DNA from 3 places in the Nocardioides ginsengisegetis genome. Region 2 is predicted to be linked to each of the others. Evidence: predicted binding sites of a transcription regulator. Region 2 holds the regulator's gene; each other region holds the start of a gene.

Region 1 (3,268 bases), 890 kb from region 2:
CACGGTGGTCGAGGACGTCGGCTGGCCCACGACGTAGCCGCGGACGGTGGCGGACGAGCCGTTCTGGGTGGCCCGCGCAGTGGCGACCGTGATCGGCGCGGCCGCCTGGGCGGGAGCGCCGACCGCGGCCGACAGCGGGATGAGGAGGAGCAGGGACAGCACCAGCGACGCGCGACGGCGACGCAACCCGAGAATGAGGTGCATGGAGGACGACTCCGATTCGTGAGGCCCGCGACGCGGGCACGGAGCCCCAACCCAGGGTCAGCCGACGGCCCGCGTCACCACCGAACTTCGGTGGGCCTGGGCGTGCGGGACCAGCCCCAGCGAGGCCTCCACGACGGCCAGGAACCGGTCGGCGTCGCGGACCAGGTCGTCGGCCTCGCGCTCGCTGACGGCCCGCGTCGAGCCGGCCTCGGCCGCGGCCCGCTTGCCGGCGCCGGCGGCGAAGAACCGGGCCCACTCCTCCAGCTCGGGAGCCACCTCGGCCAGCAGCACCCAGGCGTTCTTCTGGGGGCGTCGCCGCTGGGGCGCCGGATGGGCGCGGGCGGCCAGCAGGGCCGCCGCGGCCCGGAGCGCGGCGACGTGGGCGCAGGCGTAGCGGGTCGGCACCTCGTGGGCTCCGATCGCCTCGCTCAGCGACTCCGCCGCCCGGGCGAGGTAGGAGTGGGTGGTCGCGGGCAGGGCGTAGGGGTTGGGAGCGTAGGGGTTGGGAGCATTCACCACGGTCACCTCTCAGTCCTCGCAGCCGACGAGCTGCCAGTGGCCGTCGCTCCAGTCGAAGGAGAGGTCGAAGACGCCGCCCCCGTCGGAGCCGCGGCCGGCCTCCACCCGCCACAGCTCGCGCTCGACGAGCAGGTCGGCGGCCAGCGCCGAGCTGCCGTGCGTGGCCGGGCCCGGTCCCCCGGGCTGCCCCGACCGCCCCGGCCGGTCCGGCCGGTCCGGCTCGTCGGAGCCGATCACCGCCCGGACGCCCGAGGACTGCCACCACGGCGCCGTCTCCACCCAGTGGGCGAGCACCGCCCGCACCTTCCACAACCGTCCGTGCCACAGGAACTGCTCGGGCGCCTCCACGCCGGTCACCCAGCCCTTGCGCACCTCGACAGGGTCGTCGTACCGCCTCACCTGGTCGTCCTCTCTCCACAGCAGGCACCGCACTGCACCGGTCGACCCCCGGACCCGGCAGGGACGGGGGTCGAGGTCGCCCCTGCCGAGTGATGTTCGAACGCGTGTTCGAACACCACGAACGGTACACCCCGCCACGGACAGTCCGTCAAGGAATGAAAATGCGTGATGTCATTGCGACATCATTCAGACGTCACTACGGTGTCACCATGACATCACCTCAGCGTCCGCCCCGGGACCTCCGGGCGCCCTACCTGCTCCTGCGCACCCACCGCGACCTGCGGCTCCTGCTCGGGGCCAACGTGGTCTCGCAGGGCGGCGACTGGATCCTGGGCGTCGGCCTCGCCTACGCCGTCTACGACCTCACAGGCTCCACGATGGCCTCGGCGGTGACGCTGCTGGCGGCCTTCCTGCCCCAGGTCGTGGCGGGGCCGCTGGCCGGCGTGCTCGTGGACCGCTGGGACCGCCGCCGGACCATGCTGGTCGCCAACCTGGTGATGGCCGCCGGGCTCACCCCGCTGCTGCTGGTCACCGACGCCGAGCGGGTGTGGCTGGTCTACCTGGTGCTGGTCGGACAGTCGGTCGTCGAGGTGTTCTTCGCCCCCGCCGAGCAGGCCTTCCTCCCCCGCCTCGTCGCCGACGGCGACCTGGTGACCGCCAACGTCCTCAACGGCCAGGCCCGGCAGGTCGCCCGGCTGCTCGGCGGCGGGCTCGGCGGCGTCGCGGCCGCGGTGGGCGGCGTCCCGGCGGTCGCCGCCGCCGACGCGGTCACGTTCGTGGTGGCCGCGCTCCTGGTCGCGGCGATCCGCACCAGCGGCCGCACCACCCCCGGGACCGAGACCGAGGACGAGCCGGCCACGGGCCCCGTCACTGGCGCGGTCACCGGCCTGCTCAGCGGCTTCGGCACCGACCTCCGCGGCGGGCTGCGGGCGGCCGCCCGGGAGCGGACGATCCGGGTGCTGATGGTCTACCTGCTCATCACCCAGACCGGCGAGGGGGTCATGGGCACGCTCTTCGCGCCCTTCGTCCGCGACGAGCTGCACGGCAGCGGCCAGGTGTACGGCGTGATCAGCGGCGTGCAGGCCGTCGGCGGTCTCCTCGGCGGCCTGGTGGTGGCGAGCCTGGCCAGCCGGTGGTCACCGGCCCTGCTGCTGGGCGTCGGTTCGGTGCTGTTCGGTTGCGTCGACCTGGCGATCTTCGTCTACCCCACGACGTACGACGCGGTGTGGCCGGCGGTCCTCGGCATGGTCCTGGTCGGCATCCCCGGGGCCGCCTGCGGAGCCGGGCTGATGACCCTGGTGCAGCGGCACACCACCGACGCGGAGCGCGGCCGGGTCTTCAGCCTGGTCACGCTGGCGGGGACCGTCGCGGTCGTGGCCGGGACGGCGACCGCCGGGTTCCTCGGCGAGCGCGTCGGGATCATCCCGGTGCTGGCCTGCCAGGGCGTGGGCTACGTGCTCGCCGGCGGCCTGGTGCTGGTGTCGCTGCGGGCCCGGGAGAGTCAGGAGCGGGTGGAGGACTCCGGGGAGTGGGTGGCCAGCCAGGCGCCGCGGATGTAGCGGCTGGTGTCGCGGTGCCACATGAAGAACAGCAGCGCCGCGTCGAGCACCACCGCGACCAGCGAGAGCACCAGGAACAGGGTCGGCGGGCTCGTCCGGAGGCCGGCCAGGGTGGCCATCGCCATGAAGGCGACGAGGGCGGTGAGCGAGAGGCGGGCCCAGTTGTGGCCCTCGCGGAAGAACGCGATCAGCACCCCCGCCAGCCCGGCGAACACGAAGAACAGCACGATCGCGACCGGCACGAACGCCGGCGGCTGGACGGTGGTGCTGAGCTCGTCGCGCCCGGAGGCCCAGGAGTCCACCAGCTCGTCCTTGAACACCACGGTCAGGACGGCGGTCAGGCCGCTCAGGGCGACCTGTCCGAGCAGGACCCGGACCGCGTTGGTCACCGACTGCGGCTGCTGCCGACTCATGCGAACTCCTTCCGGGCGATCCCCCGATCTGCCCCACCAGTCTCGCTGCCCAGGGGCACAACGGTCTCGCTAGGGTCGCTCCATGACCAGCGAGCACCCGACGATCACGCTATTTCGAGACGAGCACCGCCGCCGGGACGGCGCCGGTGAGGTGGTCATTCTGCCCGACTCGGT
Region 2 (3,268 bases):
ACGCGGCGTACGGTGCCCCGGTGACCCCCGTGCTTGCTGATCCGCGGGTGGCTCCGGTCGAGGACAACCTCATGGAGTTCCTGCGGGTGACGGCCTCCAACCCTTCCTTCGGGACCGAGGGTGCCGCCGACCTCCACACCTGGCACACCACCGTGCCGCACCCCGTCTTCAACGGCATCGCCGGCGCCCGCTTCGCACCCGGCGAGGAGCTGCGCCGCACCCGCGAGGTGCTGGCGGCCTACGTCGGCCGAGGACTCCCCTTCCTGTGGTGGGGCTCCCCCTCCACGATGACGGCCGAGATCGCCGACACCCTCGTCGCCGCCGGCATGTTGCGCGACGAGACGCCCGGCATGCATCGCGTCCTCGACGGCCCGGTGCCGATGCCGCCGCCCGGCCCCGGCGTCCGGATCCACGTCGTGGGCCCGGAGTGCCACGCGGCCACCGCGCGGGTGATGACCGAGGGCTTCGGCTTCCCGGCCGAGCTCGCCGGCCCGATCGTGGAGATGATGGCGCCCTTCGACGCCGCCGACCTCCTCACCGTGCTCGCCACCGTCGACGGCCAGCCCGTCGCCTGCGGCACCGCCTGGCTCACCGGCCGCACCGCCGGCCTCTACAACATCACCACGCTCGAGGCCGCGCGCGGGCGCGGGATCGGGTACGCCGTCACCGCGACGCTGCTCGAGATGGCGCGTGACCGGGGCTGCACCGAGGCGATCCTGCACGCCACCGAGATGGGCCGGCCGGTCTACGAGCGGCTGGGCTTCGAGGAGGTCTGCCGGATGCCGATGTTCGTGTGGGTGCCCCAGCTCTGACCGTGACGTGGCGCCCCACTCCGGCGCGACACGCTGTTCGAACAGATGTTTGAACAGACGGGCCGACATGGCTACGGTGGGAACACCGGCCCGGGGTGCGTCCCCCGGGCGCACCGCCGTACACCGGAAGGCACCGCCATGGCCACGAAGAAGACGGGCGACGACTCCCCCACCAAGGCTGCACGGGGTCGAGTCGCCGAGCTGCCCGACGGTCCCCCGGACGCCCACGGCCTGACCCCGCGCCAGCAGCGGGTCCTGGCCCACATCAAGGAAGCCATCGAGAAGCGCGGCTACCCGCCCAGCATGCGCGAGATCGGCGAGGCGGTCGGGCTCACCAGCTCCTCCAGCGTGGCCCACCAGCTCAAGGTGCTCGAGGAGAAGGGCTTCCTCAAGCGCGACCCCAACCGGCCGCGGGCGCTCGAGGTCTTCCTGCCCGAGGTGATGAAGGCGCGGCGCTCGATCTCCTCGGCCGACGAGTCGACCTACGACGAGACCGGCGTCGGCGACGCGATGCCCGCCGCCTCCTACGTGCCGATGGTCGGCCGGATCGCCGCCGGCGGCCCGATCCTGGCCGAGGAGCGGGTCGAGGCGATCTTCCCGCTGCCCCAGGAGCTGGTCGGCGACGGCACGCTCTTCATGCTCGAGGTCGTCGGCGACTCGATGGTCGACGCGGCCATCTGCAGCGGCGACTACGTCGTGATCCGCCAGCAGCCCACCGCCAGCAACGGCGAGATCGTGGCCGCGATGATCGACGGCGAGGCCACCGTCAAGACCTTCCAGCGCAAGGACGGCAAGGTCTGGCTGCTGCCCCACAACGACACCTACGAGCCCATCGACGGCACCCACGCGACGATCCTCGGCAAGGTCACCGCGGTCCTGCGTCGGGTCTGATCGGGGTCCGCTAGCCTCCTCACCGGAAATCTTCACGAACCCCCGAGATAAATCCCGGGAACATTTCGGGGGTATTCCGTATTTTGGTACATGTGGGAACGACTGAGGGTGGGGGTATGTCTCTGACTGCCCTGCGCCGACGCCACCCGCAGATCGTGCGGGGCGTGCTCGAGATCGTCCTCATCCTGGCCCTCTGGGTGGGCTACAGCCTGTCCCGGCTCGTCGCCGACACCGCGATGGGGCCGGCCATGCACCGGGCCCACGAGCTGCTCCGCTTCGAGACCGTGCTCGGCATCCACTGGGAGGTGCCGCTCAACGAGCTGTTCACCAACCACCGGGTGATCGGGCTGCTCGGCTCCTACTGGTACGCCTCCCTCCACTACGTCGTCACGGCCGCGGTGCTGCTCTGGCTCTACCGGCTCGGCACCCGCGTCTACGCCCCGGCCCGACGGGCGCTGGTGATCGGCACCCTCCTCGGGCTCGCGGCCTACCTGCTGATGCCGACGGCACCGCCGCGCTTCATCACGGGCTACGTCGACGTCCTCTCCCTGCACGCCTCCGACGGCTGGTGGGCCTCCGACGCCTCCGCGCCGCGCGGGCTCGGCGGGCTGACCAACGAGCTGGCCGCCTTCCCGTCGCTGCACGCCGGCTGGGCCCTGTGGGTCGCCATCTCGCTGCAGCGCCACGCCCGCCACCGGTGGGTCCGCGCGCTCGGCTGGACCTACGCCGTCGGCACCGGCGTCGTCATCATCGGCACCGGCAACCACTGGGTCATCGACGTGCTGATGGGCTACCTCGTCATCGCCGCCGGCTGGGCCGCCGCCGAGTGGGCGCCACGCATCCCCGTCCTCGTCTCCGCGCCCGCCGCCCGGCCGATGCCGGCCGCCGCGGCCCCGCTGCCGACACCGGCCCCGGCCCCGCTCACGCGCAGCCTGCCCACGCCGGCCGCCCGCAGCCGCCTCGACTGACCCGCGCCACCCCGGGGTGACCTGCGGGTGAACGGACGGTGCTCACACCGCCGATCCGGAACACGCCCGGCGCTGGCTCGTTGGGCCTCTCGTGAGCTCTCCCCGTGACATCCCCCCTGCCCAGCCCCTGACCTCCCGCCCCGTCGGTCGACGTACGGTCCTGGCCACCGGCACCGTCGGCGCCGTCGGCGTGGCCGCGGTCTCCTCGCCGCTCGCGACGGCCGCCCCGGCAGTAGCCGCGTCAGGGGCCGCGGGCGACGGCGCGGTGTTCGCCCACGGTGTCGCCTCGGGCGACCCGCTGCCCGAGGGGGTCGTGCTGTGGACCCGAGTGACGCCGACCGCGGCGAGCACCCCCGGCTCCGGCGCGGGCCCGAAGGTCACGGTCCGCTGGGAGGTGGCGCGAGACGCGGGGTTCCGCGACGTCGTACGCCGAGGCCGCTTCGAGACCGGCCCGAGCCGCGACCACACCGTCAAGGTCGACGTGCGCGGCCTGCGGCCCGCCACGGCGTACCACTACCGCTTCCACCTCGGCGACGCCACGAGCCGGGTCGGCCGCACCCGCACGGCTCCCGCCCACGACGCGACGCCGGACCACCT
Region 3 (3,268 bases), 2.0 Mb from region 2:
CGGCCTTCACGTCCGCCGCGTAGTCCTCGGCGGCCCGGCGGAGCACGCCGTGGAGATCGGCGTACTGCTTGACGAACTTGGCCATCCGCCCCGTGCGCAGGCCGAACGCGTCCTGCCAGACCAGCACCTGGCCGTCGCAGTCGACGCCGGCGCCGATGCCGATGGTCGGGATGCCGACCGACTTGGTGACCTCGCCGGCCACCTCGCCGGGCACCATCTCCATGACGACCGCGAACGCGCCGGCGGCCTCGAGGGCCTGGGCCTCCTCGATGACGCGGGCGGCGGCGTCGCCGCGGCCCTGGACCCGGTAGCCGCCGAGGTTGTGCTCGGACTGCGGCGTGAAGCCGATGTGCGCCATCACCGGGATGCCGCCCTCGGTCATCTTGCGGACCTGCGGCACCATCGCCAGCCCGCCCTCGAGCTTCACCGCGTGGGCGTTGGCCTCCTTCATGAACCGCACCGCGGTCAGGTAGGCCTGCTCGGGCGAGGCCTGGTAGGAGCCGAACGGAAGGTCGGCGACCACGAGCGCCCGCCGGGCCGAGCGGGTCACGGCCCGCACCAGCGGGATCAGCTCGTCGACGGTCACCGGCAGCGAGGTCTCGTTGCCGTAGACGTTGTTGGATGCGCTGTCGCCGACGAGGAGTACGTCGATCCCGGCCTCGTCGAAGGTCTGCGCGGCGTACTGCTCGTAGGCCGTCAGCATCGTGAACTTCTCGCCCCGCGCCTTCATCTCGCGGAGGTGGTGGGTGCGCACCCGCTTCACCGGAGCTGGGCCGGTGGGGGCGGCGGTCGGTCCCGTGCCGTAGGGCGCGGTCTCTTCAGTGCTCATGAACGAGCTCCCTCTCATCGTCATCTCGCGGCTCCCTGACGGAGTCCACGGACCGACTTCAGGCTAGTCCGATGCGGGGTGGCGCGTGGTTGTGGCGATGGTCACGGGCAGGGTGACGGCGTGGCCGCCCCCGTCTCGTCGACCCCCGCTTCGGCGCCAGTGCGCGGTGCCGTGGCCTGGTTCGTCGGGTTCGTCCTCGGGTTGCTCGTGAACCTCGCCGGCGTCGCGGCGTTCCTCGCCGGGGCGGGTCTCTGGGTCTACTGGGTGCTGCTCGTCGTCGCGGTGATGGTGGGTGCGGCGGCGTGGATGTCGCGGCGCGGGCGGTGGTTCGGCGTCGGGCTGGTGACCGGGTGCGTCGCCGAGCTCGCGATCATGGTCTTCCTGGTGCTGATGTGGAGCCACATAGCGGGGAACACGGTCCAGTAGGCCCCCGGCCGCTGGTTGAGGTGCGAAGGCCGCCAGGCCTGAGCCTCGAAACCCGGTGGGCTGGGAGGCGGCCCCGTGTCGCACGGTTCCCCTGTCCAGTGGTTGGGCGCGCCCGCGCGCGTAGCCGACCGTCTCCCGGCGTCCAGGACCTCCGCTTCGCTCCGGCCGCTGCGCGGCGGCTTCGCCGTCCTTGACCCCGGGACCCGGACGGTCGGCTCGGCGGCGCGCTGTCGGCACGGGCTCCGCCCGCACCGCCCGCATGCGCGGGCGCCCGCAGCGGTGAGCTGTGAACCGAATCCTCGCCGGTGGCGGCCGGAGCGGTGGGTCAGCAACCGAAGCTCAACGGTGGATGGTTGACGCCTCACCGCTGGCCGGGACCCGCGCCAGAAACGGTTGACTGCTCACCGCTTGAAGGCCGGGCGCGGACCGCTCCAGCGTGGGAACAAATCTTCGATTAGTGTCTCACATGGTGGAACATCCGCTGGTCAGCGAGGTCTGACTGTCGGTGGGCTCTGGTTGAGTCGGGTCATGGAGCAGCCGACGACTTCGCTGACGACACCCGCGGGTGTGGTCGCGGACGCGGGCGGGCTGCTGGCTTCGTTGGGTGAGGTGTTGTGGGCGGCGCGGGGGTCGCACGAGCTGGTCGGGACGCTGGAGGAGCTGGAGGCGGTGCGCTCCCAGCTGGCGGCGGTGGAGCTGGCGGTGCTGGCCGAGATCGACGCCCGGGAGGTGGCGAAGACCGAGCTGGGCTGGGGCTCGACGGCCGACTGGTTCACCCAGCTGGCGGGGCTGTCCCGACGTGAGGGTCACCGGATGCTGCGGCACGCGGTCGCGCTGGCCGAGCGGCCCGCGACCCGGGCGGCACTGGTCCAGGGCGCGGTGTCCCCGGAGCAGGTCGGGGTGGTGCTCGACGCGGTGGACAAGCTCCCGACGGCCGAGGCGGTCCGGGCCCGGGGTGAGGCGGTCCTGCTGGAGGAGGCGGGGCGGCTGAACGCGACCGACCTGGCGAGGGCGGCGCGGCACCTGGTCGAGGTCGCCGACCCCGAGAAGGCCGAGCGTGAGGCCGAGCGGGCGCTGGACCGCGACGACCGGGCCGCGCACCTGGGTCGGTTCCTGGCGATCACCGAGGACGGCGCGGGTGGGGTCCGGCTCAAGGGCCGCGGGACCGTGGAGGATGCGGCGGTGATGCGGGCGGCGCTGCTGCCGTTGACCACCCCGGCCCCGGCCATGGGCACAGGGATGGACCCCGAGACCTGTGAAGAGGGCCGGGATCCCCGCGACCACGGCGCCCGGATGTGGGACGCCCTCGTCCAGACCGCCCAGCACGCCCTGGACACCGACCTGCCGCCGGAGTGCCACGGCGCCCGGCCCCGGGTCGCGGTCACCACCCGCCTGGAGGTGCTCCGCGGCCGGATCGACTGGGCCACCCTCGGCACGAGCGGAGCCGCGACCACCGAGGACGGTCTCGAGCTCGCCCCCTCGGTCGTCCGGCGGCTGGCCTGCGACGCCGACATCATCCCGATCGCGCTGGGCGGCAAGGGCGAGGTCCTCGACGTGGGCCGGACCTGCCGGCTGGTCACCCCGGCGATCTGGAAGGCCCTGGTCTGCCGGGACCGGCACTGCGCGTTCCCGGGCTGCACCCGTCCGCCGGTGATGTGTCACGCCCACCACATCGTGCACTGGGCCGACCACGGCCCGACCTGTCTGGCCAATCTCGTGTTGTTGTGCGGCCACCACCACCGGGTCATCCACCACACCCCCTGGCAGGTCCGGCTCAACCCCCACGACGGCAAACCCGAGTTCCTCCCGCCGCCCAGACGCGGCCGACCGGCAGTCGAGTGGATCAGGAACAGACCTCGTCGCGAGTGAGGGGCTCGTTCACACCTGGTGCTGCCACTCTGGCCGTTTGAGCTCCTCGATCAGCCCGTTGACCGCGACCTCGTCGCTGGCCGTGCCGGCGTGCGGCGCCTCGAACCACGCGGCGTACTGCGCGACCTCATCGAGCCGCCACTC

What was found. Region 2 encodes LexA, which represses DNA repair genes until DNA is damaged. Its sites were predicted from a motif close to TCGAACANNTGTTCGA; they were not measured.
Region 1: a site for LexA is predicted at 1,219-1,234, ahead of FB382_RS11095 (DUF6504 family protein). Genes of this name have one in related genera too.
Region 3: a site for LexA is predicted at 1,694-1,709, ahead of FB382_RS05760 (HNH endonuclease signature motif containing protein). Genes of this name have one in related genera too.

The regions. Positions count from the first base shown of each region.
Region 1 is NZ_JACGXA010000001.1:2,316,812-2,320,079, forward strand. Features, by position in the region: gene FB382_RS11085 (endonuclease) at 1-204, opposite strand, end outside; gene FB382_RS11090 (SAV_6107 family HEPN domain-containing protein) at 262-720, opposite strand; gene FB382_RS11095 (DUF6504 family protein) at 733-1,122, opposite strand; gene FB382_RS11100 (MFS transporter) at 1,332-2,681, shown strand; gene FB382_RS11105 (hypothetical protein) at 2,624-3,094, opposite strand; gene FB382_RS11110 (YbaK/EbsC family protein) at 3,177-3,268, shown strand, end outside.
Region 2 is NZ_JACGXA010000001.1:3,211,102-3,214,369, forward strand. Features, by position in the region: gene FB382_RS22950 (GNAT family N-acetyltransferase) at 21-812, shown strand; gene lexA (transcriptional repressor LexA) at 951-1,703, shown strand; gene FB382_RS15495 (phosphatase PAP2 family protein) at 1,820-2,671, shown strand; gene FB382_RS15500 (alkaline phosphatase D family protein) at 2,763-3,268, shown strand, end outside.
Region 3 is NZ_JACGXA010000001.1:1,222,924-1,226,191, forward strand. Features, by position in the region: gene panB (3-methyl-2-oxobutanoate hydroxymethyltransferase) at 1-829, opposite strand, end outside; gene FB382_RS05755 (hypothetical protein) at 950-1,255, shown strand; gene FB382_RS05760 (HNH endonuclease signature motif containing protein) at 1,784-3,124, shown strand; gene FB382_RS05765 (phosphotransferase) at 3,134-3,268, opposite strand, start outside.